Regions from separate parts of the Stappia sp. ABD4_338 genome, predicted to be linked through region 2. Evidence: predicted binding sites of a transcription regulator. Region 2 holds the regulator's gene; each other region holds the start of a gene.

What was found. Region 2 encodes PhoB, which activates phosphate uptake and scavenging genes when phosphate is short. Its sites were predicted from a motif close to TGTCATNNANCTGTCAT; they were not measured.
Region 1: the regulator PhoB is predicted to act here: its motif matches at 4,859-4,875, upstream of ACYX4S_RS06080 (BtaA family protein).
Region 3: the regulator PhoB is predicted to act here: its motif matches at 3,912-3,928, upstream of ACYX4S_RS19465 (DUF2794 domain-containing protein).
Region 4: the regulator PhoB is predicted to act here: its motif matches at 2,322-2,338, upstream of olsB (l-ornithine N(alpha)-acyltransferase).

What each region holds. Positions count from the first base shown of each region.
Region 1 covers NZ_CM149982.1:1,313,179-1,320,895, reverse strand. The annotation lists gene ACYX4S_RS06105 (hypothetical protein) at 1-899, shown strand, start outside; gene ACYX4S_RS06100 (hypothetical protein) at 1,126-1,395, opposite strand; gene ACYX4S_RS06095 (DUF2147 domain-containing protein) at 1,847-2,293, shown strand; gene ACYX4S_RS06090 (GNAT family N-acetyltransferase) at 2,319-2,837, opposite strand; gene ACYX4S_RS06085 (class I SAM-dependent methyltransferase) at 2,885-3,571, opposite strand; gene ACYX4S_RS06080 (BtaA family protein) at 3,568-4,803, opposite strand; gene ACYX4S_RS06075 (transporter substrate-binding domain-containing protein) at 4,942-5,730, opposite strand; gene ACYX4S_RS06070 (amino acid ABC transporter permease) at 5,764-6,474, opposite strand; gene ACYX4S_RS06065 (amino acid ABC transporter permease) at 6,471-7,148, opposite strand; gene mdoH (glucans biosynthesis glucosyltransferase MdoH) at 7,377-7,717, opposite strand, start outside.
Region 2 covers NZ_CM149982.1:2,915,948-2,923,664, reverse strand. The annotation lists gene pstA (phosphate ABC transporter permease PstA) at 1-746, shown strand, start outside; gene pstB (phosphate ABC transporter ATP-binding protein PstB) at 759-1,556, shown strand; gene phoU (phosphate signaling complex protein PhoU) at 1,633-2,337, shown strand; gene phoB (phosphate regulon transcriptional regulator PhoB) at 2,441-3,139, shown strand; gene ACYX4S_RS13110 (GcrA family cell cycle regulator) at 3,251-3,775, opposite strand; gene ACYX4S_RS13105 (acetylornithine transaminase) at 4,232-5,431, shown strand; gene argF (ornithine carbamoyltransferase) at 5,431-6,363, shown strand; gene ACYX4S_RS13095 (Hsp33 family molecular chaperone) at 6,360-7,349, shown strand; gene ACYX4S_RS13090 (alpha/beta family hydrolase) at 7,362-7,717, opposite strand, start outside.
Region 3 covers NZ_CM149982.1:4,330,614-4,338,330, forward strand. The annotation lists gene ACYX4S_RS19445 (acyl-CoA dehydrogenase family protein) at 1-1,617, shown strand, start outside; gene ACYX4S_RS19450 (TetR/AcrR family transcriptional regulator) at 1,624-2,229, opposite strand; gene ACYX4S_RS19455 (NAD(P)H-dependent oxidoreductase) at 2,390-2,968, shown strand; gene ACYX4S_RS19460 (GNAT family N-acetyltransferase) at 2,985-3,506, opposite strand; gene ACYX4S_RS19465 (DUF2794 domain-containing protein) at 3,971-4,378, shown strand; gene ACYX4S_RS19470 (S8 family peptidase) at 4,473-6,554, opposite strand; gene ACYX4S_RS19475 (Bax inhibitor-1/YccA family protein) at 6,847-7,608, opposite strand.
Region 4 covers NZ_CM149982.1:3,867,179-3,874,895, reverse strand. The annotation lists gene ACYX4S_RS17335 (transglycosylase domain-containing protein) at 1-528, opposite strand, end outside; gene ACYX4S_RS17330 (DUF1330 domain-containing protein) at 758-1,069, shown strand; gene olsB (l-ornithine N(alpha)-acyltransferase) at 1,158-2,117, opposite strand; gene ACYX4S_RS17320 (ATP-binding protein) at 2,451-4,730, opposite strand; gene ACYX4S_RS17315 (LLM class flavin-dependent oxidoreductase) at 4,935-5,957, opposite strand; gene ACYX4S_RS17310 (YifB family Mg chelatase-like AAA ATPase) at 6,029-7,558, opposite strand.

The sequences.
Region 1 (7,717 bases), 1.6 Mb from region 2:
CCGGCACGCTCCCCAAACTCGCCGTCACACGCACGGACAATCCGGCCGAGCCGCTTCCCGACGGCACGTTCCGCTTCGTGGACCAGGGCAACTATCTCATCACCGGGCTGCCCGGGCTCGGCTCGCGCCTCACGCTGTATTCCGACAGCGCCACCTCCTGCATCATCGTCGCGATCCTGGGCACGCACGCGGACGGCGACACATTCGTCGCCCTCGCCCATCTGGACAGCGCGCCCTGCATCGAGAGTTTCTTCCAGGTGCTTGTCGAGCGCGGCTGCACAAACCTGCAGATCGCCGCGCAGGGCGCCAATCCGCCCGACAACGACACCGCCAGAACCAATGCGGCGGCACTCAGGGGCGTCATCGAAAAACTCGGCTCACGGGTGCTTTCCTCCACCCTCTTCCTGCTCGAGGGCGATCCGCGCCAGGACAATCGCGGCGATTTCGGCATCACCGTCTCGCCGAACTGGGAGACGACCGCCACCAACCAGCCCTATGCGCTGACCCTGCCGGACCGCGATCCGACCTGCGGCGGCCAGTCGGTCTACTGCATCATGCGCCGGCAGGAGCATCCTCCGGTGGAGATCCGCAACGCCGCCCTGCCCTTCACCCATGACGAGCTGGTGGCGCTGTCGTCCATCGCGATCTCGTTCCGCAAGGACGCGAACGACCCGACGACCGCCTTCACGAACATCGTCAACATGGAGAGCGAGGCAATCCGCCAGGCGTGGTCCACGACCCCGCAGTACGAGGCGCCGTGGTTTTCCGACGAACTCAAGCAGGGGGTGTGTTTCGCCATCGCCATGGCGCCCGTGGTCACGCTCAGCGCGACATGGCTCGTGCCCGTCGGCGAACGGCCCTTCGCGCGCATGGCCGCGGCGCTTGCCCGGGCGCGCTGACGCGCGGACGGGTGATGCAGGGAGAGAGAAAGAAAAGATGCGGCCACGGCGCGGGATGCCCGCGGCTCGGGCGATCACGCGTCGGGGCGGTTCCGGCGTGCCCGGGCGGGTTTGCCCGGGAGAAAGGGCGATGCATGCGGCATCGCGGCTACGGTCGCGCCATCCGGGCGCGCGGCAGTCGGGCCCCTGCCCCTGGCGGACGAGCGCGAGACGCCTGTGTCCGGCCTCAATGCAGCGTCAGCCACTCACGAGCCGCACGCTGGGCTTCGGCGATCTCCGAGGCGCTCAGTTCCTCGGCGATCTCGCGGCGGTAGCGCACCGCGTCGCCACAGCCCTTGGAGGCGGCGATGTTGAACCACTTGTGCGCGGCCACCAGGTCCGCCGTGCCACCGCGTCCGCTGGCGCAGTCCAGCCCCATCTGCAGCAGGATGTCCGCCGTCACCGTCTGGCCGCCCATCGCGGCAAGATCGGGAGCTCCAAGATCCAAACGAGCCATGTCACACTCCTTGTCTCATCATTGGCCTCCGGCCTTCTGCCGGAGTTCTTGAGTTGCGAAGGTCCGGGATGTCTTCCGGGTCAATCTTCACCTTCGAGTGTGCCCCCGCCCCTTCAACGACGTCTTAAAAAGCAGGCTTAACAGGGCGAAAACGACTTGAATACGAAGTGTAAACTTCATCATCCGTTCACCTCGAATCTCCGAAAAGACGTGGAAATTCATGGGCCTTTTCCTCAAAGGCCGGAAATGCGCGAAAGAAAGCGTTCACCCTGACGAAAAGAGGCGCGGAAAAGCGGCCGCCGTTTGCCTCGCGGCCTGCCGTCGCGGCCACCGGGAGACGGCACCTCCCGCGCGGCGAAAATCCTCTGGCAAGGCCCGGAGCGTTCCGCTACCCTCCGTTTACGTAAAGGGAATGCACAAGACATTCCCGCGTGATCGGGAGGAGGTCCTCATGACAATCGGCGGCACCCGCTTTCTGCAAGTGGTCCGGGGCGCTTCGGCGGCTCTGGCGTTTACGTTTATCGCCGGGATGGCGGCGCCCCAGGCGCTGGCGGCGGATGCGACCGGGGAATGGGTTCGCCCGAGCGGCAGCTCCAAGATCCGCATCGCGCCCTGCGGCGGCGCCCTGTGTGGAAAGCTGGTCTGGCTGCGCGAGCCGCGCAAGGACACGAAGAACCCCGATCCCGCGAAGCGCTCGCGCTCGCTGGTCGGCACGCGCACGGTCCTGGGCATGAAGCCAAACGGCGCCAAATCGTGGAAGGGCAAGGTCTACAACGCCGAGGACGGCAAGACCTACACCGGCGTCATGACGCTGGTGAACGACAACGCGCTCAAGCTGGAAGGCTGCGTTCTCGGCGGGCTCATCTGCAAGGGCGAGACCTGGAAGCGCGCCCGCTGAGCACCGGCGCGCTCGCCGCCCGCGGTCACAGCATCCGCTTGAAACCAAGATGCGAGGGCTCATATCCGAGCCGCTCGTAGAAGGCGTGGGCGCGCGTGCGCTGCGCGTTGGAGGCAAGCTGCATCAGCACGCAACCCCTCTCCCGTGCCCGCTCCTCTGCGAACGCCATCATGCGCGCGCCGAGGCCCCGGCTGCGCATGGACGGATCCACGTGCACGCTTTCCACCTGCGCACGCGGCCGGCCCGAGAAGGAGAGCCCGTCCAGGACGGTGAGTTCGAACATGCCGACGATCTCGCCCGGCCCCATGCCCGGCAGCCGCGCCACATGCAGCACCGTGCGCCCGCCCTCGCGCATCCGCGCGAAGGCATCCATATAGGGCGCGAGATCCCCGGCCTCCTGCCCGACCCTGGCCCCGACCGCATTGGCGCTCATCAGACCAACGCAGGCCGCAACATCCGCCTCGACCGCCGGCTCGATCACGAGACCGTCGCCATGCGGGGACGAAGGGAGGGCGGAAGCGGAAGACGTTTCGTCCTGCGACACGGAAGACACCTCGCGACTTGTTCTGTGCGGAAAGGCGTGCCCGCGCCTCAACGAGGACCGGCGGGTGCGATCACGCCCTGGATGGCATAGCCGCCATAGACCCTGCGCGTGGTCGCGGCAAGCCCGCGCGCGGCCGCCGCCGCCGCCAGCGCCTCGTCGAACCCTGCCCGGGGCTCCACGTGAAAGGCGGCAAGCCAGGCGCGAAACGGCGCGCGCAGGATGCCCGGATAGCGCTCCATCTGCCCGAAATCGACCACGGAAAGCCGCCCTTCCGGGCCCAGCGCCGCGACACCGGCGGCAATTGCCTCGCGCCAGGGCGGGATCATGGAGAGCGCGTAGGACAGAAACACGCGCTCCACCGCCGGCTGGCCGAACAGCGCCTGGAGGTCGAAGTCGCTGGCGTCGGCGCGCGCAAGGCGGATGCGGTCGGCAAGTCCCGCCCGTGCGACGCTGCGTTCCGCCTCGCCCAGCATCTGCGAGGAAATGTCGATGCCGAGAAAGCGGGCCTCCGGATGCCGCCGCGCCGCCAGGATCAGGTTGCGCGCGGTCCCGCATCCAAGCTCCAGAACCGTGCCGCCGGCCGGCGGATCGAGCTCGCGGACAAGCCGGTCGCGGCCAAGCAGATAGTATTTCCGGGTCGCGTCGTAGATCGGTCGCTGCCAGCGGTAGATGGCGTCCATCAGGTCGCCGGTATCGGACCCTTCCGCCGATCCGTGCTCCCCCGCCCCGCTCATGAGGCGGGACGCTCGTAGATGTGGAAGCCGCCATAGATCGACGAGCGGTCCCTGTGGCCGAGCGCGCGCGAGCGTTCCGCGTCATAGGTCCACCTGGCCAGCGTCTCGGGCGCGACCCGCCCCGGCAGAAGGCTCGGCTCGGCGGCGGTGCGGAAAACGACCCGTGCGCCGGGGCGCGCCGTCCGGGTGATCTCGCGCCACAGGGCGTTGAGCACCTCGTCGTTCATCCAGTCCTGCGCATCCAGCAGCACATAGCGGTCGACGGTGTTTTCCGGCAGGCTCGCCAGATGGTCGGTGAAGGAGCGATTGAGCACGTTCACCCGCTCGGCGCGCGTGCGCACCGTGTCGAAATGCTCCGCGCGAAGGTAGGGCGGCAGCGGCCCGGCCTCGTCGCTGGCGTAGCCGCGCCCGAACGCCTGCCAGGCGAAATAGTTCTCCGACAGCGGGAAGCCGCAGGCGAGCCGCTCCAGCCGCTCGCGCAGCACCGTGGCCATGGATCCGCCCCCGGCAAGCACCTCGTATTGCGCCGGCGGGATGCCGAGCCCGTAGAGCGACACGCGCTTGGAGGTGGCCCAGCGCACCATGCGCTTGTCGAAGAGCGGCGCCAGCGCCTTGTCGAAGTAGCTCCGCTGCTCCTCCATGGAGCGCGCGCGCAGCATGTCCCGGGGATCGATGCCGTAGACACGGGCGACGAGATGCCCGGCGCCTATGAAATAGCCGAGCAGCCCGTGGTGATAGAGATCGCGGGCGAACAGCGTGATGCGCTTGCGTCCCGTGATGTCGCGCTTCTCCCAGTAGGTGCGGCTTTCCTCGTCGAGCTGGTCGCGCAGAAAGCGGTTGTAGGCGGCGACATTGGCCTTTTCGTCGGCCTTGCCGAAGAAGCGGTAGAAGGCGGCGTGATCGGGCAGGCTGCGCGCCGCCGTCAGCTTCAGCCGGGTGAGCGCCACATGGGCACGGTTGAGGTCGACGGCGGTGATCTCGCGCGGATTGGCCGTCAGGTAGGAGAGGATGTTGCAGCCGCCGGAGGCGATGGCGACGATCCGGTGGTGCGGCTCGATCTCGAGCGCTTCCATGTCGATCTCGGGATCTTCCCAGATCTGCGGGTAGACAAGTCCCTTGAAGGCCCAGGTGAAGAGCCGCTCGAGCACGCCCTCCCCGGACAGAGCCTTGTTCTGGTGCACGGCTTCGCCAATCAGCGCGCCGCGTCCCCGGGCCTTGCTCGCAGAAAGCATCTCGTCACTCCCGACTCGTTGGGATCTGGTCTGCTGAGCCGGGTAAGACTTTCGCGTAACGGCATGATGACAACGCTTCGCGAAGGAGGCCGGACGCGCGGAAATACGCCGCGCGTCCGGCGAAAGCGAAGGGCTCCCTTACAGTGCGGGAAGCGGGGGAAGCGGCGTCTCGAGCCACTTCCTCGACAGCCCGTCCAGCTTGCCGTTCAGCTTCTTGTGCAACACGAAGACGTTGACCCACTGCAGCAGGTCGATGTTGCCGGTCTTCACGCCGATGAAGGAGGGTGAGTTGGCGATGATGAACTTGTTTTCCAGCTTGAAGTCCGGGTTCTCCTTGGAGATCCCGAGCGCGATCATGTTGCCGGTGACGATGACGTCGGCCTGGCCCGAGACATAGGCGGCGATGGTCGCGGCATTGTCGCCAAAGCGGATGAGTTCGGCGTCCTCCGGCGCGTCGGCCGTGATGGCGAGGTCCTCAAGCGTGCCGCTGGTGACGGCGACCTTCTTGCCCGCCAGGTCGGCGATGGAGGAGACCTCCACGCCCGGCTTGCCGAAGGCGCCGGAGAAGAAGGGCGCGTAGGCGCTGGAGAACCAGATCGACTTCGCCCGCTCCGGATTGGCGCCCAGCGTCGCCACGACGAGATCCACCCGGTCGGTCTCGAGGAAGGGAATGCGCTGCTTGGAGGTTACCGGGACCAGCTCCAGCTCGACCCCCAAGTCCTCGGCGATCATGTTCGCCACGTCGATGTCGTATCCCTCGTATTCGCCCTCGGCCCCCAGCGATCCGAAGGGCGGGAAGTTCTCGGGCGTGCCGATCCGGATCTTGCCGGCGGCGAGGATGTCCTTCAGTTCGGCCGCGGCCGGCGACGCCAGCATCATCGTGGCGGCAACCGCCACTCCGGCCAGTCCGGCGAGTTTCTTCAGCATTGCGGGCACTCCCTTGCGTTCGGTTGGAAAGGATCAGGCGGCGGCCGAGGCCCCGCCCTTCGTCTTCGGAGAGCCGAGACGCTTTTCCAGGCGTCTCGACCAGACCGACAGGGGAAAGCAGAGGGCGAAATAGATCATCGCCATCAGCGGATAGATGAGGAACGGCTGGGTGCCCGGCACCGGAGCGTTCGCCCAGCGCCGTCCGATCGCCATGAGATCGTGGAAGCCGATGATGTAGGCGAGCGAGGTGCCCTTGATGATCTGCACCATGAAACCGACCGTCGGCGCGATGGCGAGACGGAACGCCTGCGGCAGCACGATCAGGAGCATGATCTGGCCAAGGTGCAGGCCGAGCGCCTTGCCCCCTTCCACCTGGCCCTGCGGCACCGCCATGATCGCGCCGCGCCAGACCTCGGAGAGATAGGCGCTGGCATAGAGCGTGAGCGCCACGGTCGCCGCGTGCCAGGGGTCGACGGTCACGGCGAAAAGCCGTGGAATGCCGAGGCCGAACAGGAACAGGAGCATGAGGAGCGGCACGGACTGGAACAGCCATATGTAGGCCGCGCAGACGCTGCGCGCGACGCGCGGCGGCGAAACCCGTCCCGCCGTCACCATCAGGCCGAGCGCCCCGCCCCCCACGAAGGCGATCAGCGACAGGTAGACGGTGAACTGCGCCGCCTCGAGTAGCTGGAAGACGACGATGCCGAAAGGCTTGCCGAGAAGGTCGACGAACAGGTCTTTCATCGCGTGGCCTTCCACTTGAACAGGCGGTCGTGGGCGAGGGCCAGCAGCGTCTTGAACATCAGCGACATGGCGACATAGATCACCGTCAGCGTGAAGAAGACCTCGAACGAGCGGAAACTGCGGCTGTCGATGTAGAGCCCGGCCCATGTCAGGTCGGGCACGCCGATTTCCGAGATCACACCCGTCGTCAGGAACAGGAAGATGAACTGGCTGTTGAGCGAGGGGAACATGGACGCCACGGCCTGCGGGAACAGGATCCGGGTGAAACCGAGCCACTTCGGAAGGCCCAGCGCGGCGGCGGCCTCCTCCTGTCCGGCGGAGATGGCAGCGAGCCCCGCCCGCAGGATCTCGGCGAAATAGGCGGAGAAGTTCAGCGTCAGCGCCAGGAGCGCATGGGCCCAGAACGGCCATTGGTAGCCAAGCAGCAGCGGCAGGCCGAAGGCGACGAAGAACATCTGCACGATGAGGGGCGTGTTGCGGATGAACTCCACGTAGACGGCGGCAAGCGGAGCGAGGACCGGCACCCGGTAGTAGCGCGTCGCCGCGATGACCCCGGCGAGGAGGAAGCCCGCGATCCCGCCCGTGATCGTGAGCGCGCCACTGACGGCGGCCCCCTCGAGCAGCAGGAGCAGATACTCCGTGCTGCGATAGATCTCGAAGAACCGCAAGTCCACTGCGCACGCCCCCCGGATGCGGCGACCCCGCCGTGCGGTCGGCACGCGGCGTCACGTCATGTCGGGAGAGGCGATGCAGGGGCCATGCCAGTTGTGACAGGGAAACATTTTCGCGCCCGAAGGCGCGCGTGCGCGCCATCCCCTTGCGGAAAAAGACGGGATTCGCGCCAGCCTGCCCGATCGTTGGGCAGGCAAGAGGTTTCGGCGACCCGGGTCTGGAGAGCAGTGTCAGGCGGCGGCGCTGCGCGGCCGGTCGTCGTCCGTTTCGCCGGAGCGGTAGACGCCAAGCGCGCATGTCGCGGCGGCGATCACCGGCTCATCCTTCAGCTCCTGCGGGGTGAGCAGAAGCCCGTTGCGCCGCGCGCGCGCGCCGGCAGCCGGGGCCGCCGTCCACCACACGACGAGGGGCGCGAGCACCAGCGGCAACGTGACGGGCAGCAGCCACGCCATCAGCCCGAAGGCGTAATAGTAGGCGAAGACCAGCGTCGCCACGCCGAAGACCGTCATCCACCAGCTTGAGCGCAGGCTCGTCATCCAGTCGAGCGATCCGTCCTCCCGGTCGCTCGACG
Region 2 (7,717 bases):
TCAACACGGACTTCATCCTTGGCGCGGATGCCTCGGACTCGCGTCCCGAGGAAGCGGGCATCGGCGTTGCCATGATCGGGTCCTTCTACATGATGCTGGTCGTGCTGGCGCTCGCGCTGCCGATCGGTGTCGCCGCCTCCATCTATCTGGAGGAGTTCGCGCCGAAGAACCGCTTCACGGACCTGATCGAGGTGAACATCTCGAACCTGGCCGCCGTGCCGTCGATCGTCTTCGGTATTCTCGGCCTAGCAGCCTTCATCCAGTTCGCGCACCTGCCCCAGTCGGCGCCGCTCGTCGGCGGTCTCGTGCTCACGCTGATGACGCTGCCGACGATCATCATCTCCACCCGCGCTTCGCTGAAGGCGGTTCCGCCGTCGATCCGCGACGCGGCGCTGGGTGTTGGTGCCTCCAAGATGCAGTCGGTGTTCCACCACGTGCTGCCGCTCGCCATGCCCGGCATTCTTACGGGCACGATCATCGGCCTCGCACAGGCGCTCGGCGAGACGGCTCCGCTGCTTCTGATCGGCATGGTCGGCTTCATCGCCTCGAACTACCCGACGTCGGCCGCGTCCGGCTTCCTGGATCCGAACTCGGCCATGCCCGCCCAGATCTACGAGTGGGCAAAGCGCGCCGATCCCGCGTTCTATGAGCGCGCCTGGGGCGGGATCATCGTCCTGCTTCTCTTCCTGATGACCATGAACATCCTTGCGGTGATTCTGCGCCGCCGATTCGAGCGCCGTTGGTAAGGGGGGCGTGACATGAACCAGATGCTCAAAGCCGAGAAGGTGGCTGACATGAAGGAACCGAAGATCCTGGCCAACAAGGTTCAGGTCTATTACGGCGAGACCCACGCCATCAAGGATGTGGACCTGCGCATCGAGGACAAGACGGTGACGGCCTTCATCGGCCCGTCGGGTTGCGGAAAGTCGACCTTCCTGCGCTGCCTCAACCGCATGAACGATACGATCGACATCTGCCGGGTGCAGGGCAAGATCGAGATCGACGGCGAGGACATCTACGACCCCAAAGTCGATCCGGTGCAGCTTCGCGCCAAGGTCGGTATGGTGTTCCAGAAGCCGAACCCGTTCCCCAAGTCGATCTTCGACAACGTGGCCTACGGGCCCCGCATCCACGGCCTTGCCCAGAGCAAGTCCGTGCTGGAGGAGATTGTTGCCTCGAGCCTGCAGAAGGCGGGCCTGTGGGAGGAGGTCAAGGACCGTCTCTACGAGCCGGGTACGGGCCTTTCCGGCGGGCAGCAGCAGCGCCTGTGCATCGCCCGCGCCATCGCGGTCAGCCCCGAGGTCATCCTGATGGACGAGCCCTGCTCGGCGCTCGATCCCATCGCCACCGCCAAGGTGGAGGAACTGATTGACGAGCTGCGCGCCAATTTCACCATCGTGATCGTGACGCACTCCATGCAGCAGGCCGCGCGCGTGTCGCAGCGGACCGCTTTCTTCCACCTCGGCAATCTCGTCGAGGAAGGGGATACGAAAGAGATCTTCACGAACCCGACCGACAAGCGCACGCAGGACTACATCACGGGCCGCTTCGGCTGAGGACAGGGAGCGGGCGGGGCGTCATGCGCCGTCGCCCGGGACCGTCCCAGGCCCTTGCCCGCAAGGGAGACCAGACATGACCAGCCATACCGTCACATCCTTCGACGAGGAACTGAAGGCGATCGCCGGACGCGTGTCCGAGATGGGCGGCCTCGCGGAGGCCATGCTTAGCGAGGCCATCACCGCGCTCGTGCGTCTCGACAAGGAAGTCGCGCGCCGCGTCGTTGCCCAGGACAAGCGCGTCGACCAGCTCCAGTTCGAGGTCGAGGAACAGGCGATCCTCATCATCGCCCGCCGCCAGCCGGTGGCACAGGACCTGCGCGATGTCATCTCGGCGATGCGCATTTCCAACGACCTGGAGCGCGTCGGCGACCTGGCCAAGAACATCGCCAAGCGTGTCATCGCCATCGACGGCTCGTTCGACAGCAAGAAGTTCGCGCTTGGCGTGGAGCATATGTCCGAGCTTGCGCAGGAGCAGCTCAAGGACGTGCTCGATGCCTATGGCGCGCGGGATGCCCAGGCCGCCGAGGCGGTGCGCGATCGCGATGACGCGGTGGACGCGCTTTACACGTCGATCTTCCGTGAACTCCTGACCTACATGATGGAGGATCCGCGTCAGATCTCGATCTGTGCCCACCTTCTGTTCTGCGCCAAGAACATCGAGCGCATCGGCGATCACGCGACCAACATCGCGGAAAATGTCATGTACATGTCGACGGGTGTCCAGCCGCTCGAGGAGCGCCAGAAGCAGGACGAGATGGGCGTCGAGACCGGCGTCTGATCCGGCTTTATGCGTGCGCGGTCAGGCGCCGCCGCACGCGACGGATCCCGGACGGGACGTACCGGCGCCCCGTCCGCCACAACGAAAAACGAGGTTTGCGGGAATGCCGAAGGTTCTGATTGTCGAGGACGAGGAACCTCTTGCCATGCTCTTGAGGTACAACCTCGAGGCGGAAGGATATACGGTCGAGACCTGTATGCGCGGTGACGAGGCGGATATCCGCCTGCGCGAGGACCAGCCCGACCTGATGATCCTGGACTGGATGCTGCCGGGCCTTTCCGGCATCGAGCTGTGCCGTCGGCTGCGCTCGCGCTCCGAGACGGAGCGCCTTCCGGTGATCATGCTGACGGCGCGTGGCGAGGAGCAGGAGCGCATTCGCGGTCTCGCCACTGGCGCCGACGACTATGTGGTCAAGCCTTTCTCGATCCCCGAGCTCATGGCGCGCGTGCGGGCCATGCTGCGCCGGGCCAAGCCTGAGGTCGTTTCCTCGTTGCTGCGCTCGGGGGACCTGGAGCTTGATCGCGAAACCCATCGGGTTCGCCGGTCGGGCCGGGAAATCCACCTGGGGCCGACCGAGTTCCGCCTGCTTGAGTTCCTGATGACCTCACCCGGCCGCGTCTTTTCCCGCGAACAGCTCCTTGATGGCGTGTGGGGACATGACGTCTATGTGGACGAGCGCACGGTGGATGTTCACGTCGGGCGCCTGCGCAAGGCAATCAATCGCGGCAAGGCCGTCGATCCGATCCGCACCGTGCGCGGAGCCGGCTACGCCTTTAACGACCAGTTCGCCGCCGCCTCCTGATGGTCCGGCGCCGGTGGAGCGATCCGCCGGCGGGATCGGGTGACCGATACGACAAAGGCCCGCGTGATCCACGCGGGCCTTTGTCGTTTTCGCTTGCCGCTGTGATGCAGGTCAACCGGTCGCGGAATTGCGGTCGCGACGACGGTCGTTGGCGGGCTGATAGGCAATGCGGCAATGGTACGGGCAGTAAGGCACGCCCGGTTCGGAGGAGTTGCCGCAGAAGTAGAAATCGTCCTTCGTCGGATCACCGATCGGCCATTTGCAGGTGCGCTCGGTAAGCGTGAGGATCGAGGCCCGCTTGGCGATCGGAACGACCTCCGCCCGGGGCTTTTCAACGGGCGCGGGGGCGGGCGTCGCCTCGACCTTCAGCGCGGTGGCGCCGACGGTCTGCGGGGCGCTGCCGCCGGTCTCGGCCGGAGAGGAGGGCTGGGCATCGCCGTTCGCAGGGCGCGTCGTCTTGCGCGCCTTGGCGGGCGCCGCCGGCGCCTTGGCCCGGCCCGACAGACCGAGACGGTGCACCTTGCCGATCACCGCGTTGCGCGTGACCCCGCCCAGTTCAGCAGCGATCTGGCTGGCACTCAGTCCGTCCAGCCAAAGCTTCTTGAGAAGGTCGACACGTTCGCTTGTCCAGGACATGCGTCACACTCCGTCTTGGTCGCCCACCCGGCATATGGTTAATAAAACCTTGCCGGCACACCGGGTAGGTGTCCCGCCAATTGCCGGATTTTGAGGCTATTCTGAGTCAGGCACACGATATGTCGTGTCTGTCTGGAAAAAACCTACAATATGCCGGGTTTTTGGTGCAAGGTTCCGGCCCGATTCACTTGGGGATAGCTGAGGTTTTCCCCAGCAAACGGCGCGTGACCGGCGCGGGCGCACGTCGTGCGCGCATGCTATTTCGTTGACTTTGCCGCGCATGCGCGGTGTATATCGGTCCGATCGTCGTGCCGCCTTCCGGGGCGGCGCTGTGCTTTTCGGGGGAAGGCGCTGCCCGTGGCACCGCGATCTTCCCGACACCACAGATCCGGCGACAGGCCAAACGCATGACGCGCCTTGTGACAAGGGCGCCGGCAACCAAGGAGCAAGACGGCAATGGTTGGCTCATCTCTCTATCAGACCTACAACCGCGCGAACCTGGTGTTCGAGCGCGGCGAGGGGGTGTGGTTGGAGACGGCCGACGGGCGACGTTTTCTCGACTGCGCCGCCGGCATCGCCGTGAATTCGCTTGGCCACAGCCACCCGGCTCTGGTGTCCGCGCTGAGGGACCAGGCCGAGAAGCTGTGGCACGTGTCGAACGTCTACCAGATCCCCGGTCAGGAAGAGTTCGGCCGCAAGCTCGTCGAGGCGACCTTCGCCGATCGCGTGTTCTGCACCAACTCCGGTGCGGAGGCGCTCGAATGCGCTATCAAGACCGCGCGCCGCCATTTTCACGTGAAGGGGCAGCCCGAGCGCGTCGATGTCATCACGTTCGAGGGCGCCTTCCATGGCCGGACTCTGGCGACCATCGCCGCCGGCGGACAGGCGAAATATCTCGAGGGCTTCGGTCCCAAGGCTCCCGGCTTCGTCCAGGTCCCCTTTGGCGATCGTGACGCATTGCTGGCCGCGATTTCCGAGACGACGGCCGCAATCCTGATCGAGCCGATCCAGGGGGAGGGCGGGGTGCGCGCCGTCGACACGGAGACCCTGCGCGACCTGCGCAGGATGTGCGACGAGAACGGCATCCTGCTGATCCTTGACGAGGTCCAGACCGGAGTCGGGCGTACCGGCAAGCTCTTCGCCCACGAATGGGCCGGCATCACGCCGGACATCATGGCGATCGCGAAGGGTATCGGCGGCGGTTTCCCGCTCGGCGCGTGTCTTGCGACCGAGGAAGCCTCCGACGGCATGCAGCCGGGCACCCACGGCACGACCTATGGCGGCAACCCGCTCGCCATGGCGGTCGGAAACGCGGTGCTCGACGTGGTGCTCGCCCCCGGCTTCCTGGAGGGCGTGCGCGAGAAGGGGCTTTTGTTGACGCAGAAGCTCTCCGGCGTCGTTGACCGCCATCCCGACATCTTCGAAGACCTGCGCGGCAAGGGGCTGATGCTTGGCCTCAAGTGCCGTGTGACCAACACCGCGCTTCTCGACCATTTCCGCAACGCCGGCGTGCTGGCCGTCGGTGCGGGCGAGAACGTTCTGCGTATCCTGCCGCCGCTGACGATCACGGCGGAGGAGATCGAGGAAGCGGTCTCCCGTATCGAGACCGCCGCGGAAGCCATGGAAAGCGACATGAAGAAGGGAGCGGCCGAGTGATGACTGCTCAGCCCCGCCATTTTCTCGATCTGACCACCGTCGACGCCGAGGAGTTGCGCTTCATCCTGGATGGAAGCCGCCGCATCAAGGAAGCGCGCGGTCCCGTGCGCGTGAGTGGCGACGGCCCGCTTGCAGGCCGTGTCCTGGCCATGGTGTTCGAGCAGCCCTCGACGCGTACCCGCATCTCCTTTGACGTGGGAATGCGGGAACTGGGCGGTGAGACGCTGATGCTGACCGGCGCCGAAATGCAGCTCGGTCGCGGCGAGACCATTGCCGACACGGCCCGTGTGCTGTCGCGCTATGTCGATGCGATCATGATCCGGATCCTGGATCACGAAGCGCTGCAGGAGCTGGCCGACAACGCAACCGTCCCCGTGATCAACGGCCTGACCAAGCTCACCCACCCGTGCCAGATCATGGCCGATGTGCTCACCTTCGAGGAGCATCGCGGCAAGATCGCCGGGCGGTCCGTTGCCTGGACCGGCGACAGCAACAACGTGCTGGCCTCTTGGGTTCACGCCGCGTCGAAGTTCGACTTCGAGCTTCGCATTGCGACGCCGGCCCAGCTCGCGCCGCCTTCGGATCTGATCGCCGAGGCCCGCAAGGCCGGGGCCGAGATCCGTGTGACGGATGATCCCTTCGAGGCCGTCAAGGGCGTCGACGCGGTCGTGACCGACTGCTGGGTGTCCATGGGCGACGACGAGGGCGACCGCCACAACCTGCTGAAGCCCTATCAGGTCAATGCCCGCCTCATGGCGGAGGCTGACCCGCAGGCGATCTTCATGCACTGCCTGCCGGCGCATCGCGGCGAGGAAGTGACCTCGGAGATCATGGACGGACCGAACTCCGTCGTCTTCGACGAGGCGGAGAACAGGCTTCACGCGCAAAAGGGCATTCTCGCCTGGTGCCTGGGAGCCCTGCCGGCCCGATGAGCGTTTCCGACGAACTCGACCGGCTCGGCGTCGCGCCGGCCGGGCGCGATGCCGTTCTGCCTTACGCGGTGGAGCCGCTCGACGTGCGCGGTCGTGCCGTGATGATGGGACCGGCGCTCGACACCATCCTCAAGCGCCACGCGTATCCCGCACCGGTCTCCCGGCTCCTCGCGGAGGCCGCGACGCTTGTCTCGCTGCTTGGAACCTCGCTCAAGTTCGAGGGTCGGTTTACCCTGCAGACGACGTCCGACGGTCCGGTCTCCATGCTTGTCGTGGATTTCGCCACGCCCGACGGCCTGCGTGCCTGTGCCCAGTTCGACGAGGATGCGGTCAGGCAGGCCGAGGCCGAGGGCAAGGCCGACAGCGCCAGCCTTCTGGGCAAGGGGCATCTGGCGATGACCGTCGACCAGGGGGCGGCCATGAACCGCTACCAGGGTATCGTCGCGCTCGACGGAGCCTCGCTCGAGGAGGTCGCCCACCGCTACTTCGCGCAGTCGGAGCAGATCCCGACCGTCGTTCGCCTCGCCGTCGGCGAGGTGCTCGACCGCAGGGAAGGCTCCGCCCCGTCCCACGCGTGGATTGCCGGCGGCGTGCTTGCCCAGTTCCTGCCCGAGGCGCCGGAGCGCATGCGCCAGCCGGATCTCGCACCCGGAGATGCGCCCGAAGGGGCGGAAGTCGCACAGCACGACGAGGACGACGCCTGGACCGAGGCACGTGCCTTGGTCGAAACCTTGCGCGACGACGAACTCACCGACCCCGCGATCACGGCGGAGCAGGTCCTGTATCGACTGTTCAACGAGCGTGGCGTGCGCATTTTCGAACCGCAGCCGCTTGCCGATCGTTGCCGCTGCTCGGACGAGCGCATTCGCGCCATGCTGAAGGGGTTCACCGACGAGGAGCGCGCCGACATGACCGTCGACGGGCGTATCGAGGTGACCTGCCGTTTCTGCAACACCCGCTACGATTACAGCGCCGACGAGGTCTGAGTTGGACCGGCGTCAGGCGATTTCGCCGGTCTCGCGCGCGAAGTCGGCAACGGCCTGTGCTGTCCGGGTGAGGTTGCCTTCCCAGGTCGCGGGCGACGCTCCGCGCGGGGCCAGATCGTGACTGCCATCCTCCAGCCAGACGAGACGGGCCTGATCCGGTAGCGCCACCTCCTCAAGCTCGGCGGCATTGCCGAAGGCGTCGCGTTCGCCCTGGGCGATCAGCACCGGACGGCGGGATGCTTCCAGCGGGGCAAGTCGCCATGTGTCCGTGCGCCCCTGGGGATGAAAGGGATAGCCGAGACAGGCGACGCCCGTGACCCGGCGCGGCAGCGACGAGGATGCCGCCAGCATCGCGGCCACCCGCCCGC
Region 3 (7,717 bases), 1.4 Mb from region 2:
GTCGCGGACGTGGAGCGGCTCGTGAGGCTGGCGGTCGCGCGGGTGCGCGACCTGGTCGCCGTGGACGGGCGGATTTCCTCCGCGCGCATGGAGGAGGAACAGCGCGCGACCCATGGCCTTGCCTGGCTCGCGACCTACGCGGAGGCGCTGAAGCAGCTCGACGCCTGGGCGGCACGTCTTGGCGAGGAAGGCGCGTTCGGGGAGACCGAGGAGCTGACGCTGCGCATCGCCTTCGCCGAATATCTGGCGCAGGTCTTCGGCGGCATTCCCATGAACCAGAACGAAATCGTGCGCCTGGCCGATCTCGGCATCGCGCGGGAGGAGGCCGACGGCTTTCGCACCGCAGCGGTGGATCGGCTGATCGACGAGGGCAGCGCAAGACATCTTCGCGCCCGGCTTGCGGAACTCATGCGCCAGCAGCGCGGCGTGTCGGTCTTCGGCGCGACAGGGCTTGAGGACACCTATGAGCAGGTGCGCGGCGAGATGCGGCGATTCGCGTCCGACCGGGTCGAGCCCTTTGCCCACGACTGGCATCTGAAGAACGCCTACATCCCGCTCGAGGTCATCGCCGAGATGGCGGATCTCGGCGTGTTCGGCCTGACGATCCCGGAGGACTTCGGCGGATTGGGGCTTGGCAAGGAGAGCATGTGCGTCGTCTCGGAGGAACTGAGCCGGGCCTATATCGGCGTCGGCTCGCTCGGCACGCGCTCCGAGATCGCCGCCGAACTCATCCTGTGCGGCGGAACGGACGCGCAGAAGGCCGACTGGCTGCCGAAGATCGCGTCCGGCGAGGTGTTGCCCACGGCCGTCTTCACCGAGCCCAACACCGGTTCCGACCTCGCCTCGCTGAAGACGCGTGCGGTGCGCGAGGGCGACACCTGGAAGATCTACGGGAACAAGACCTGGATCACGCATCCGGTGCGCGCCGACGTGATGACGCTACTGGCGCGAACGGACCCCTCCGAGCCGGGCTACAAGGGGTTGAGCATGTTCCTGGCGCCCAAGCCGCGCGGCACGGACGACGAGCCCTTTCCGGCGCCGGGAATGTCGGGCGGCGAGATCGAGGTGCTCGGCTATCGCGGCATGAAGGAGTACGAGATCGCCTTCGACGGCTTCGAGGTAGCGCATGAAAACCTGCTCGGCGGGGTGCCGGGACAGGGCTTCAAGCAGCTCATGCAGACCTTCGAGGCGGCACGCATCCAGACGGCGGCACGGGCGCTTGGCGTCGCGCAGGCGGCATTGGATCTCGGGCTTCGCTATGCGGAAGAGCGCGTCCAGTTCGGCAAGTCGCTGATCGCCTTCCCGCGTGTGTCCGACAAGCTCGCGCTGATGGCGGGCGAACTGATGGCGGCGCGCCAGCTCACCTATTTCTCGGCCTTCCAGAAGGACTCCGGCCGGCGCTGCGACCTGGAAGCGGGCATGGCCAAGCTTCTGGGCGCCAGGGTCGCCTGGGCGGCGGCGGACAACGCGCTGCAGATCCACGGCGGCAACGGTTTCGCGCTCGAGTACCAGATCAGCAGGGTGCTGTGCGATGCGCGCATTCTCAACATCTTCGAGGGCGCTGCGGAGATCCAGGCACAGGTGATCGCGCGCCGGCTGCTCGACGAGCGCAACTGAGACACCTCACGCGCTGGCGCTTGCCCAGCGTTCGACAAGGGCGGTGAAGAAGCTTTCCTGGGCGGCGGCATCGGCCAGTGTGCCGATGCTGTGGCCGACGATGGCGTGATAGAAAAAGGCAAGCAGACCCTGCGCGGCCAGCGAAGGGTCGGGATGGCCGGGCAGGGCTCCGGCGTCGGCCGCGCGCGTGCAGGCCAGCGTTGCCACCTCCTCAAGCTCCGCGCAGACCTCCAGGAACTGGCGCGTCCAGGGACCGTCCTTCAGCGTCGACTGCACGAGGAACAGGCGCGCGAATTCCGGGTCCTCGCGGTAGAGCGTCAGGAGCGGCAGGAACACGCCGGCCAGTGCCTTGCCCGGCGTCTGCCGTCCCACGGCTTCGGCGCGTGCGCGCATGTCCGCAAGGATGGTGTCGAGGCCATCGATCTTGGCGGCGATGAGAAGGCCGGTCTTGTCGCCGAAATGCGCGAAAACCGTCGCCTTGGAGACGCCGGCACGCTGTGCGACGGCCTCGGCGCTCGTGGTCTCGAAGCCGTCCTCGGCAAAGGCCGCGCGAGCCGCAGCGAGGATCTTCGCGCGTGTGTCCCTTGAACGTTGCTGGGGTCTTCCGACCATGCGTCCCTCATTTCCGACGCCCGGCAGCATGCCGGGTGCCGCGAGCCGGCACCACCAGCGTCGATCACGGATCCGTGATACGTGGAAGCAAATATTGACCATGGTCACAAAATGAATGATTACGTGACCACGGTCAATTTTGTAGAGACGGAGCGTGGTCGTGGCAAGCAGGGTTTTCATTCTCGACGGACATCCAGTGGCATCCTCCTATTGCGGGGCGATCGCCTCCGCCTATGAGCGCGGCGCGGAGGCGGCGGGCCGGGAGGTCAGGATCTTGCGGCTTTCGGCGATGGACTTCGACCCGGACATGCGCTCGGGCTACGGCGAAAAACGCGAGCTCGAATCGTGCCTTGCCGACGTTCAGGAGGCACTGTCCTGGTGCGATCATCTTGTGATCGCGCATCCGCTGTGGTGGGGCGGTGTTCCGGCCAAGCTCAAGGGGCTGTTCGACCGGGCATTGCTGCCGGGCTTCGCCTATCGCTACGAAAAGGGAAAGGCCTTTCCCGTGCCGCTGCTCAAGGGGCGCACGGCGGAGGTTCTCGTCACCAGCGACACGCCGGGATGGTATCTGCGCTACGTCCTGCGGGCACCCGGGTTCCGGGTGATGCGCAAGCAGATCCTGGAGTTCTGCGGCTTCTCGAAGGTGCGGTTCCGCATGTTCGCGCCGATCCACGGATCCGGCGAGGAAGACCGGAGACAGTGGCTTGAAAAGGCGGAGCGATACGGCGCGCGCGGGTAGGGCTGCAAGTTCGCGGTCAGGACGGATCGTCGGGGAACCAGCCGAACACGGTGAGGTGCAGCGAGGTCTGGGCGACGCGCTCGCGGGTCGTCATCAGGGCCTGGCCGCCGCGATTGTGATAGAAGCGCACGGCTTCCTCGTTGTCGCGCAGCACGCGCAGGGCAAGACCGGACAGTCGCGACTTCTCAAGCGCGGAGCGGGCGGCATGAAACAGTTCGGTGCCGAATCCCATGCCCTGATGGTCGGGGCGCACGTAGAGCTCGTAAATCTCGCCCTCGAAGGGAAGCTCGCGCATCCGGCTGCGACCGAAGGTGGCATACCCGGCGGGAACGCCGGCCACATGCAGCACGAGAATGCGCACGCCGCGTGACAGCGCCGTGCGCCACCACTTCGGCCCGCGTCGGGAGATCATGCGTTCCAGCTCGATCCCGTCGATGACACCGCGATAGGTCGCCCGCCACGTTTCCTCATGGATCGCGGCAAGCGCTTCTGCATCCTGGGCGCGCGCGGGGCGCAGGGCTGTCAGACCGAGTGTCATGACCTCATGATAGCCCCGTTTGCGGCAGGACAAAAGCAATGCGAGCAGAGCGCGAAATTTTGTCGCCGCTGTCGGAGGTTGCGAGGGGGACGCGGGAGAAAAACGGGTCCGGAAACGGAAAAGGGCCGGCGCTGAGCCGGCCCTTCCGGTTGCATCCTCGTCCAGGGAAACTGGAGACCAGTGCCTGAACCGGAACCCTTGCCGCAAAACCCCGGGGGGCTGGGGGGCTGTTGCGTTCCGAAGCTTCGCAGCGGGTTCCTTCTGCAACGATGCCGTTATCCCCCTCCAAGATGGCGCGGTATGGGCTGCAATTGGGCAAAACTATGAAATCGAACGGACCCCGCTTCGGCACCGCCTTCGCCTGTTCGCCGCCTCCCTTGCCAAACGGGTTTTCCCCGGCCCATCATGACGCTTGCGTGACGGCATCGAGGGCCCGCGATCCGGGCCGCAGACCAGGAGGCGCCATGAGCGATCCCGAGGATATATCCGCACGATCCGGGGCGGCGGGCCAGCAGGGGCCGGCCCGGCCCCAGACGCAGGGCCACGCCCAGCCTCAGGCACCGGCGGCACCGCCGGTCACGGCGTTCCACCGCCGGGAACTGGATCTCATCCTGAGGGTCTACGGGCAGAAGGTCGCAGCCGGAGAATGGCGCGACTATGCCATCGACCATCTCAAGGACCGGGCGATCTTCTCCGTCTTCCGCCGCAGTTCCGAGATGCCGCTCTACCGCATCGAGAAAGTGCCGAAGAACGCGCGCCGTCAGGGTGCCTTCGCGGTGGTCGGCGCGGGAGGGACGATCCTCAAGCGTGGCGGCGAACTGGCCCAGGTGCTCAAGGTCTTCGAGAAGCGCCGGCATCTCAGCCTGGTCTGAGCGCTCGGGCTCCGGTTGACCTGAATGACAATGCGAAACGGCCGCGCGGGGATGGCGCGGCCGTTTGCCTTTGCGTTTGCGGGCGGAAAGGGCGTCAGAACTTCATGCCGACGCTGGCGTTGAGCGCGTGAGACGTCGCGCGCGCCCGGTACTCGCCCGAATACCCGAGCGTGCCGGTGACACGCCCCGAGGCCGAGGCGTAGGTCAGGCCGGCGGACAGGCGGGCGATGTCGCGTCCGATGCCAAGGGAGCCCGCCGCGACGGGAGCGCCGAGCATGGTTGTCGCGCGGCTGTCGCCGAGCGAGCCGATCGCACGGGCATAGGCGAGGTCCAGCACCGGACGGAAGGTGCCGGCGGATGTGTCGAAGCCGTTGGCCACAAGCCGGATGCCGGCGCCCAGATCCGTCTGCGAGGTCGTTGCGGACGGTGCGGTGAGAGCGAAGGCCCCGGCGCCGGTTTCGCTCGTCGAGCCAAGCCACTGGTGCACAAGCCGGGCCTGTGCGTAGGGCTGCAGCGTGGCGAGGGCGGTCTGGAAGGTCATGCCGACACGCGCGTTGCTCCACGCGCCGATATCCGTCCCCTTGGAGGAACCGGAAAGGCCGCCCGCCGCGCCGCCCGCGCCGACGATGCCCGACCGGCTGGTGGAGGTCTCGAAACGGCTGAGGCCGGCGGCTCCGTCGGCGAACCAGGCGCCGCGCCGAAGCCCGGCGTAGGCGAGTGCGTGCAGCCCGGTGGCGCGGCTCCTGTTGCCCGAGCTCGAGGTGCGCGTCTCGCTGAAGCCGAGGCCGATGCCGAAACGCACGTCCTGCGAGGGGCGGAAGTCCATGCCGGTCAGCGCGCCGGCGGAGCGGGTGAGCGCCGAGCCGCTGGTGGCGCTTGCCGACGTGTTCGTGAGGCCGGCGATGGGGGCTGCCCACCATCGGGCATTGAAGTTGGTCTCCGGCGCGGCGCCGTTGGTTGAGAAGGTGACGTTGCCGGTGGAGGGAGCGCCACCGTCGAGCCCACCGGTCAGCGATGCCGCCAGGTCCGCGATCTGTCCCATGGTGCGGCCCTGGGCATAGGTGCCTTGGGCGTAGATCGCGCCGGTCTTGGCGTCACGGGTCGAGGTCAGGGCGTCAAGGTTGAGAATGCCCCAGCCGTAGATGTCGTCGATGCCGGCTTCGCCCACGTCGGTCGCGGTGGCGAAGATGAGTTCGGTGAGCTCGCTGCCCTTGGCGTCGGGGAACATCTGCCGCGCGATGGCAAGCGCGCCGGTGACATGCGGTGCCGCCATGGACGTGCCCGACATGCGGACATAGTCGCCGTCGTGCGAGGTGGAATAGATGCCGCCCGTGTCCTCGTCGTCGTCTCCGCCGGGAGCGGAAATGCACCAGGTCGCGGCGATGCCGCAACGGTTGGAGTAGGGAGCGATCTCGCCGTCCTGTTCCAGCGCGGCGACCGCGATCCAGTGCCCCTTGAGCTCGGGGTAGAGGACGGGAAGGCCGGGCTCGAGCGCCACGCTCGGCAGGCCGTCGTTGCCGTTGGCCCAGACGTAGACATTGCCCGCCTCGACCCCGCGCTCGATGGCATCGAACATGTAGTCGTAGGTGGTCTCCAGATAGGTCCGCGCGTTCTCCAGGTCCGTGCCGCCCGAGGGCATCATCGGGTCGGAGCCCCAGGAGTTGTTGTAGAACTCGATGCCGTTGGCCAGCCCGTGGTCGAAGAGGCGCGCGGCGGTCGTGTCGAGCGTGGCATCATCGATTGCATCGCTGCCGTAGTTGGTGAGCTGAAGGGCCGCCACCTTGGCGCCCGGCGCCACGCCGACCATGCCGTAACCGTTGCGCTCGGCCGCGATCGTGCCGGCGACATGGGTCCCGTGCCCTTCCGCGTCGATGCCGTCTGCGGAAAGGCCGGTCGGACCGTTCATGGAAACCGGGCTCAGGTTGCCGACAAGATCGGGATGAAAGGCGTAGATGCCGCTGTCCACGACGCCGACGGTAACGCCCGCACCGGTGTAGCCGCGATCATGCGCCGCCTTGGCGCCGATCATGCCGAGACCCCACTGGGCGTCGTACTCGGCATCCGGATCCGCCTGGGCCGAACCCGCAAGTAGGATCGCGCCGAGCGCGGTTCCCGCGAGCAGAAACGAATGGCGCGGTGCAGGGGAGAAATGACGAAAACGGTTTACGCGTGACATGACGGTCCGTCCGCTTGTTGAGGATCGCCGACGATATTGCCAAGGGCGGACGGGCGGTCAATCGGCGGCAGGCCGCAAGGGCATGCCGAAGGCAAGAAATGGACGCGGGGGAGATCCGGCCGGACTGGGTGACAAGACGCGTGATGGCGGTCAGGGCAAAAGCGGCCGGCACGAGGGGCGCGACAGAATCGCCGGGCCACCGTCGGAAACGAAAAAGGGGCGCGGATTGGCATCCGCGCCCCTTTTTCCTGTCTTGTTCCGCGGGCCGGTGCGGGCCCGCGCGGCGTCGCGATCAGTCGCGGTTGCCGAACAGCTGCAGCAGCATGATGAAGAGGTTGATGAAGTCGAGGTACAGACGCAGCGCGCCCATGATCGACTTCTTGGCCGCGACCTCGGAGCTGTCGCCCTCGAAGTACATCTCCTTGATCTGCTGCGTGTCGTAGGCCGTCAGGCCGGCGAAGACGAGCACGCCGATCACCGACACGGCGAACTGGATCGCCGAGGAGCCGATGAACATGTTCACCAGCGAGGCGATGATGATGCCGATCAGGCCCATGAACAGGAACGAGCCCCAGCCCGACAGGTCCTTCTTGGTGGTGTAGCCGTAGAGGCTCAGCGCACCGAAGGACGCGGCGGTGATGAAGAACACGCGCGTGATCGACTCGCCGGTGAAGACGAGGAAGATCGAGGACAGCGATACGCCCATGATGGCCGCATAGACCCAGAAGGTCATCTGCGCGGCGCTTGCGCTCATGGACTGGATCTTGAAGCTGAGGAAGAACACCGCCGCGAGCGGGGCGAGCATCACCACCCACTTCAGCGGGCTCATGTAGATGGCCTGTCCGAAAGCGGTCAGCGCCATGCCGCCGGCGGTCTGCTCAACGGCCATGTAGAAGGTGGCAAGAGCCATGGCGCCGGTGATCGCAAGGCCGATCGCCATGTAGTTGTAGACGCCCAGCATGTAGGCGCGCAGGCCCTCGTCATAGACGCCGGCCTCTGCGCGCGCGCCGGCCGCAGCATACCGAATGTTGGAATTGCGGTCGAAGGTCGACATCGAAAGTCCTCTCTGTCGCGGTTCACGGTCACGTTCTGGATCGCTGAGCGCGACGCGAGGGGAGGATCCGTCCCGTTCCCGCATCGGCGCAGCGGGGAACCACGGCTTC
Region 4 (7,717 bases), 950 kb from region 2:
CGCCTGCGGCAGATAGGGCGGGAGCTGTTCGAGCCGCACAGCCTCGCCGCCGGTGTCGCCGCGATTGGCCATCAGCGAGCCGTCGGCGGCGACGATGCGCACATTGGGCGGGCGCTGGGGCACCTTCCATTCGGATGTGGGGGGCAGCCAGGCGGCGTAGTAGGCCAGCACGCCCACGAGGCCGATGCCGCCCCAGATGCACAGCACGAAACCCCAGTAGAGCAGCCGGCGCAGACCACCGACGATGCCGCCGCGACGACCGCTTCCCCCGCCGTGCCCGGAGCGTGAACGTCCCTTGCCGCGCCGGGCGGGGCCCGCCTTGCGACGGGTGCCCTTGGTCTTGCGTGGTTGTTTGGGCGTGCCTGTCTCGGCCTCGGACTTGCGGCGAGAAGGCTTGCGCTGCTTCTCGCGCGCCCCGCTGCCCGTCTCCCCGGGACGGTCGGCGCGCGTCAGACGCATGTCCAGCGTCGCGCCGCCCCCGTCGAGGCGCGGCTCCCGCCGTCCGCCGCTGGACGATCCTCTGGCCATCGTTTTCGTGTTTCCGGTATTGGTGCGGGCGCGGCCCGCGTTCCCCTTTCGTATCCCCTCCCTCCAGCCTAAATGCGGCAATTTAAGGGGGGGTTAAGCATGAGCGGGCGGAGCCGATGCCCCCGTCCACCGGCGCGCGCTTTACACCGTGGAGCGTGGCGGATACGCCTGAAGAGGACAAACGCGCCCGTCGGCCGACCGGTGCGGCATCACGAAAAGGGGAGAGGGCATGGCCAAGGGATACTGGATCGGTCGCGTCGACGTGACCGACTTCGAGGGATACAAGGCGTATGTGGCGGCCAATGCGGAACCGTTTCGCGCCTATGGCGCGCGCTTCCTGGTGCGTGGCGGGGACTTCGAGTGCATGGAAGGCGCCGCGCGTGCCCGCAACGTGGTGATCGAGTTCGACAGCTACGAACAGGCCCTCGCCTGCTACAGGTCGGACGGCTACAAGCACGCCAAGTCGCTTCGGGAGCATGCCTCGGTCGCCGACATCATCGTCATCCAGGGCTACGACGGGCCGCAGCCCGGCGACGACTGACCGCCGGCAAGGTCCGCGCGCCGTGCGAACATGAAAACGCCCGGGTCGCGTGAGCGGCCCGGGCGTGTTTCGTTCCGGCGCGGTGGCGCTACTGGTTCGCGTAGCGGCCCGCGTCGGCGCCATAGTGGTTGACGTAACGGCTGTTGAGGGCTTCCACCGGCATCACGATCAGCACGTCCGTGGTGCCGAACTGATGGTCCACCACGGCACCGTCGCCGATATAGGCGCCAAGCCTCAGGTATCCCTTCACGAGCGGCGGCAGCTCGCGCAGGGCCTGGCGCTCGTTCACCTCGCCGCGCGCCATGCGGTTCATCTCCACGTAGCGCTCGGGCAGGGCGCGCACGCGCCAGTCTTCCGGCGCGCGGGCGTTGTGATGCAGGAAGGAAAGCTGCGAGGCCATGCGGTCCGGGTCCGTGCCCTCGATGGACGCGCAGCCGACCATGACGTCGATGCGGTGCATGAGCACATAGGCCCAGATGCCGTGCCACAGCAGTTCCACCGTACGCTTGGTGCGGTAGGGCTTGAGGACGCAGGAGCGTCCAAGCTCGAGGAACTGAAGGCGGGGATGGGCGTCGACCAGCGACTGGATCTCGAACTCGCTCGAGGTGTAGAAGCCGCCGTGCCTCTCGGCCACGTCCTGGCGCAACAGGCGGTAGGTTCCGACGATGCGCGGCTTGCGGCGGCCGAGCGCGTTGCGCTGCGGCGTCTCGTGGTCGAGAACCAGGAGATGATCGCAGATCGCGTCATAGGCGTCGATGTCGCGGCGCGTGGCCTGGGTCTCGGCGTCGGCGATCGCGGACATCTCCTCGTAGAAGACGTGGTAACGCAGCTCCTGCGCCTTGCGTACTTCCTTGGGCGTGCGCGCCAGACGCACTTCCAGCGGCCCGATGCGGCCAAGGCTTGGCGTGTTGCGACCGGCCGGCAGGGTGCCGGGAAGCGGCAACCAAGCCGGCTTCAGGCCGGAGGCCGGCACGAACTTGCGGACCAGGTTGCGCGGTGACAGACGGCCTGCCTTTGCGCGATGTTCGTTGCTGTCCAGTCGTTCCATCGTCCCGACGCCCTTTTCTCGTTTCCCCCGCCGGACGTATTCGACGTCCCGCGCGCATTATATAGTGGCTCGTGCGATCGTAACACACCCGTAGAAGTCGCAGCCGCCTCACAACCCGCCTGACGCGAAGGTGAAACAGGCCCGGCAAACGGCCTCGCGGGGCCCTCCGCCCGGATCGTTAGCCGTGACTTGAACCACAAGTCTCCGACACTTCCATGACAAAAGGCTGGCAGGGGCGGATGGACACCAGCACGCAAGCGCTGGCGTATGCCCGGAACGGTGCTGGTGCGGATGGCTAGGGAAACCTTCGGGAGCCCGTGTCCCGGCAGGAGGTCAGGCGACGGCGGCCGACAGCCTCTGGCGCATCAGGTCCGGGTCGATGGGCTTGGTGATGACGCCGTCGGCGCCCGCGGCAAGGGCGGCATCCTCGGCCGCCGCCGTTACGTCGGCGGTCACGGCCAGCACCGGAATCCGGCTCCAGCCCCGGTCTTCCTCGAGCGTGCGGAAGCGGCGGATGGCGGTCACGCCGTCAATGCCGGGCATATGAAGGTCCATCAGGATCAGGTCGAAACTGCCGTCGGCCGCCGCCGCCAGCGCCTCGGATCCGTCCGCCGCGACAACGGCCTCGTGCCCGAGCTTGCGCACCATCGCCTCGCTGAGCAGGCGGTTGATGTCGTTGTCATCGGCGACGAGAACCTTGAGCGGACGCACGGGCGCGGTGCCGCCCGGGCCGTCGAGGGGGCGGGCGCGGCTTTGGCCGGCGACCTCCCAGCCGCGCGGTCCGGAATCCGGGTCCAGCATGACGCGGGTGACCTGCGAAAGGGTCGCCGAACGGATCGGGCGAATGAGATAGGCCCCAAAGCCCGCGGCCTTGAGGCGCGGCAGGCTGGTGCGGTCCGTGGGGGCGATGATCGCGATCGCCGGGGCTTCGACGCCGGCGGCACGCGCCCCCGCGAGCCATGCACCGGCATCGCGCAGCCCGGTGGGGTCGAGCAGGATCAGGTCCGCCTCTCCAAGCGCCTGGTCGCGGTGATCCTCGTCCTGGCCGCCACAGGGGGACATTTCGGTCACCCTTGCGCCATGAGCGGCCAGCCGGCGGGCCACCAGGGGTGCCTCGATGCGGCTTTCGCTCAGGATCACAACGGACTTCCCCGCAAGCCAGGTGTCGGGCGAGGGCGCCGGTTCGTCGGCCTGTCCGTTGGTGGTGGCGGGGCGGAGCGGCAGTTCCACCCGGAAGCACGCACCGCGGCCGGGTGCCGCGCCGGCGGTGATCTCGCCGCCCATGAGCCGGGCGAGACGACGGGAAATCGCAAGGCCGAGCCCGGCCCCGTCGAACCGGCGTGCCGGACCGTGATCGACCTGCTCGAACTCCTCGAACAGGCGTTCGGCGTCCCCGGCTGCAAAGCCGATCCCCGTGTCGCGGACGAAAATCGCGAAACGATCGGCGCTCTCGCGCTCGACCCGTATTTCCACGCCACCCTGCTCGGTGAACTTCAGCCCGTTTCCGGCGAGGTTGTAGAGGATCTGCCGCAGTCGCGTCGCATCGACCTCGATGCGCGCCGGCATAGCCGGATCGACGAGGCAGCCAACCTCCAGTCCCTTGGCGAAGGCGCGCGGGCTCAGCAACTCCGCAACGCCTTCCGCCAGAAGCGCTACGTCGGTCGGGGCGGGCGCAAGCTCGAGCCTGCCTGCCTCGATCCGTGACATGTCGAGAACCTCGCTGATCAGCAGCAGCAGGATCTCGCCCGAGCTTTTCACCGCTTCGATGTAGCTGCGCTGTTCGGCGGTCAGACGGGTGTCGGCGAGCAGATCCGTCATTCCGAGGATGCCGTTGAGCGGCGTGCGGATCTCGTGGCTCACCGTCGCAAGGAAACGGCTTTTCGCGGCGCTCGCGGTTTCGGCCTGGTTGCGCGCGGCCACCAGGGCATCCTCGATGCGGCGACGGTCTGTCACGTCGCGTAGGATGGTCTGGATCAGCGGTTCGCCGGTCTTCACGTCGCGCACCGCAACATCGCGCCGGGCAAACCAGCGCGGTCCGTGGACGGTTTCGACGAGAATGTCCTCACGCGCCTCGCCGGTCGGGTCTTCCCGTTCGCCATGAAGGCCCGCGATCCGCCCGTCCGGAAACAGCGCGCGCGCGGTGTCGTTGGCATAGACGCTCTCGCCACCCTCGCGCCAGCGCGTCACCACGTCGCCAAGCGTGTCGAGCACGTCGCGGTGCCGCTCGTCGCTTTCGCGCAGACGCCAGATGTCGTCCTGCAGCTTCTCGTTTTCGGCCCTGAGAAGCGAGATCTCGGCATCCCGCTCCGCAAGATCGGCGGCCACGGCCGCGCGCGCGGAGGTCTCCGCCCGGGACGCGTTGGACAGTGCCAGCGCCACGCCCGCGATGATGAGCAGAACGCCGGAGGCCGCAAGACGCGAATCGGCGGGCACCAGCACGAGGAACAGGGTCGCGCCGCCGATGAAGGCGAAGAAGGAGAGGAGTGCGATACCGAATGCCCGCAGGCCCGCGACGATGCGCGACAGAAGCGTGGGATGTGTATCGGCCCCTCCGCCGGACTCCACGGACGTCGACGCCTTTGAAAAGGGCGCGCCGGTTGTCGTCCGTGCCACGTCAGGATCGCGCCCTTCCGGTTGCGCAACGGATCGGGCCGGGCTGGTCGTGCGGGTCGTGGCGGGCACCGGAACTCCTTGGCGGCAAATCGTCCGACGGGGCGGCGCGAGCGCCACCCTTCATCGACGAAGTGTCGCAGGGAGACCTTGAAAAAACGTTGCCTTTCCGGCGCGCCGCCAAGCGCGGCACGCCGGTCGCCCGCATCAGCAGGTGGCGGCTTCCGCCTGTCGCGCCGGGGTCACCAGATCCTTCAGGATGTCGGCGGCGAGCTGGAAGGACCGCACACGCGCCGCATGATCGTGAATCATGCCGGTGACGATCAGTTCGTCCGGCTTGTACCGCTCCACGAGGGCCGCAAGCTCGCGGCGAACGGTGCCCGGCGCGCCGGTCGCCGAGACCGAGAGCGCCTCGTTCACCTGGGCAAGCACATGTGGCGGGATCTCATCCTCCAGGTTCTCGACCGGCAGCGGGAGCTTGCCGGGACGTCCGGTCCTGAGCCGCGCGAAGGACAGCATCTGCGAGGAGCGCAGATACCGGGCTTCCTCGTCGGTTTCGGCGACGAAGACACCGGCCGCGACCATGGCGTGGGGCTTGTCGAGATGTTCCGACGGCCGGAACGTGCGTCGGTAGACATCCAGCGCCTCGTCCAGCATCGCCGGCGCGAAATGCGAGGCAAAGGCATAGGGCAGGCCGAAGGCTGCCGCGAGCTGGGCGCCGTAGAGGCTGGAGCCGAGGATCCACACCGGCACATGCGTGCCTTCGCCGGGAATGGCGCGCACGCGCCCGGCCTCGGACGGATCGTCCAGAAGCGCCATCAGGTCCGCCACGTCCTGGGGAAAATTGTCCTCGCCCCCGAAGTGACGGCGCAGAGCGCGCGCCGTCGCCATGTCCGTGCCGGGGGCCCGCCCGAGACCGAGGTCGATGCGTCCGGGAAAGAAGGTCGCCAGCGTGCCGAACTGCTCGGCGATGACGAGCGGCGAGTGATTCGGAAGCATGATGCCGCCCGCCCCGACGCGCATCGTGCTGGTGGCGGCGGCCACCTGGCCGATCACCAGGGACGTCGCGGCACTGGCGATGCCGGGCATGTTGTGGTGCTCGGCGAGCCAGTAGCGATGGTACCCGGCGGCCTCGGCCGCGCGGGCCAGGTCGATGGTGTTGGCGAGCGCGTCGCCGGTGGTACTGCCTTCGGGAACCGGGGACAGGTCGAGAAGGGAATAATGTTGCATGAGGGATCTCCGTTGCTCCCTCATTTAGGAGACCCGCGCAGGGGCGCCAAGGGCGGGGGCCGGAATCGCGTTCAGGCGGGACTGCGCTCCAGGGCCGCGCCGCGATAGGACAGGGCCTCTGCGAGATGCACCCGCGAGACGTTTTCCGTAGCGTCCAGGTCGGCGAGCGTGCGGGCGACCTTGAGGACCCGATGATAGCCGCGCGCCGACAGGTGCAGCCGCTCCGCAGCCCCCTGCAGCAGGTCGAGGCCGGCCGCATCCGGCCGGGCCACCTCCTCGATGAGGCGGCTGTCGGCCTGCGCATTGGTGCGTGCCGCCGCCCCGAGCGCGGCATAGCGGCTTGCCTGGAGCCGGCGGGCGGCGGACACGCGGGCGGCGACCGTCGCCGAGCTTTCTCCCGTGCCGCTACCGCCCATGAGATCGGCCGCCGAGACCGCCGGCACCTCGATGCGCAGGTCGATGCGATCGAGCAGCGGGCCGGAGAGGCGTGCCTGATACTCGCTGGCGCAGCGTTCGCCCCGCCGGCACACGTGGCCGGGCTCGCCCGCGTGTCCGCAGCGGCACGGGTTCATCGCCGCGATGAGCTGGACCCGCGAGGGATAGCTGGTGCGGTGGTTCGCCCGGACGATCACTGTCTCGCCGCTTTCAAGCGGCTGACGCAACCCGTCGAGCACCTGCGGCTGGAACTCGGGCAGCTCGTCGAGAAAGAGAATGCCGTTGTGGGCGAGCGACACCTCGCCGGGCCGGGCCTTGATGCCACCGCCCACCAGTGCTGCCATGGAGGCCGAATGATGCGGCGCGCGGAACGGTCGGCGGTCCGACAGCCTGCCGTCGGCCAGTTCCCCTGCGATCGAGGCGACCATCGACACCTCGAGAAGCTCCTTTGGCGACAGCGGCGGCAGGATGGAGGGAAGCCGGCTTGCAAGCATCGACTTGCCGGCTCCCGGAGGGCCGATCATGAGCAGGTTGTGCCCGCCGGCCGCCGCGATCTCCAGCGCCCGCTTGGCGGTTTCCTGGCCGCGCACCTCGGCGAGATCGGGAAGGGCTCCCGGAGCGCCGCCAAGCCTTGGTGCGGGCCGCGACAGCATCTGCGTTCCCTTGAAGTGATTCGCGAGCTGGATCAGGGAGCCGGGGGCGATGAGCGCCATGTCCGGATCGGCCCATGCGGCTTCCGCGCCGCAGGCGGCCGGACAGATCAGACCCTTGCCGAGAGCGTTGGCGCCGATGGCCGCCGGCAGCACGCCCGCGACCGGCGATACCGTGCCGTCGAGCGCGAGTTCGCCGAGCACCACGTAGCCTTCGAGATCGGCGGAGGGAAGCGCGCCCATCGCGGCCATGAGCGCCAGCGCGATGGGCAGGTCGAAGTGGGAGCCTTCCTTGGGAAGGTCCGCGGGCGCGAGATTGACGGTGACGCGTTTCGCGGGAAGCGCCAAGCCCGAGGCGAGAAGGGCGGCGCGCACGCGCTCGCGGCTCTCGCCCACCGCCTTGTCCGGCAGGCCGACGATGGTGAAGGCGACCTGTCCCGGACCGATCTGTACCTGGACGTCGACGGGCTTGGCCTCGATCCCCTGGAAGGCGACCGTCGTCACCCGTGACACCATCCCCCGCCCTCCGGATCCGCCAGGCCCCGAGGGGCGGCACGCGCAATGACTGCACTGTCAATGCCTGCAACCTAGCGCAAGCATGGCGTGCAGGCAACCGGAGGGAGGGGGTCCGGTTGCGTCTCGCGGTGTGCGTGCTGCCTCGCTGTGCGGCGACAG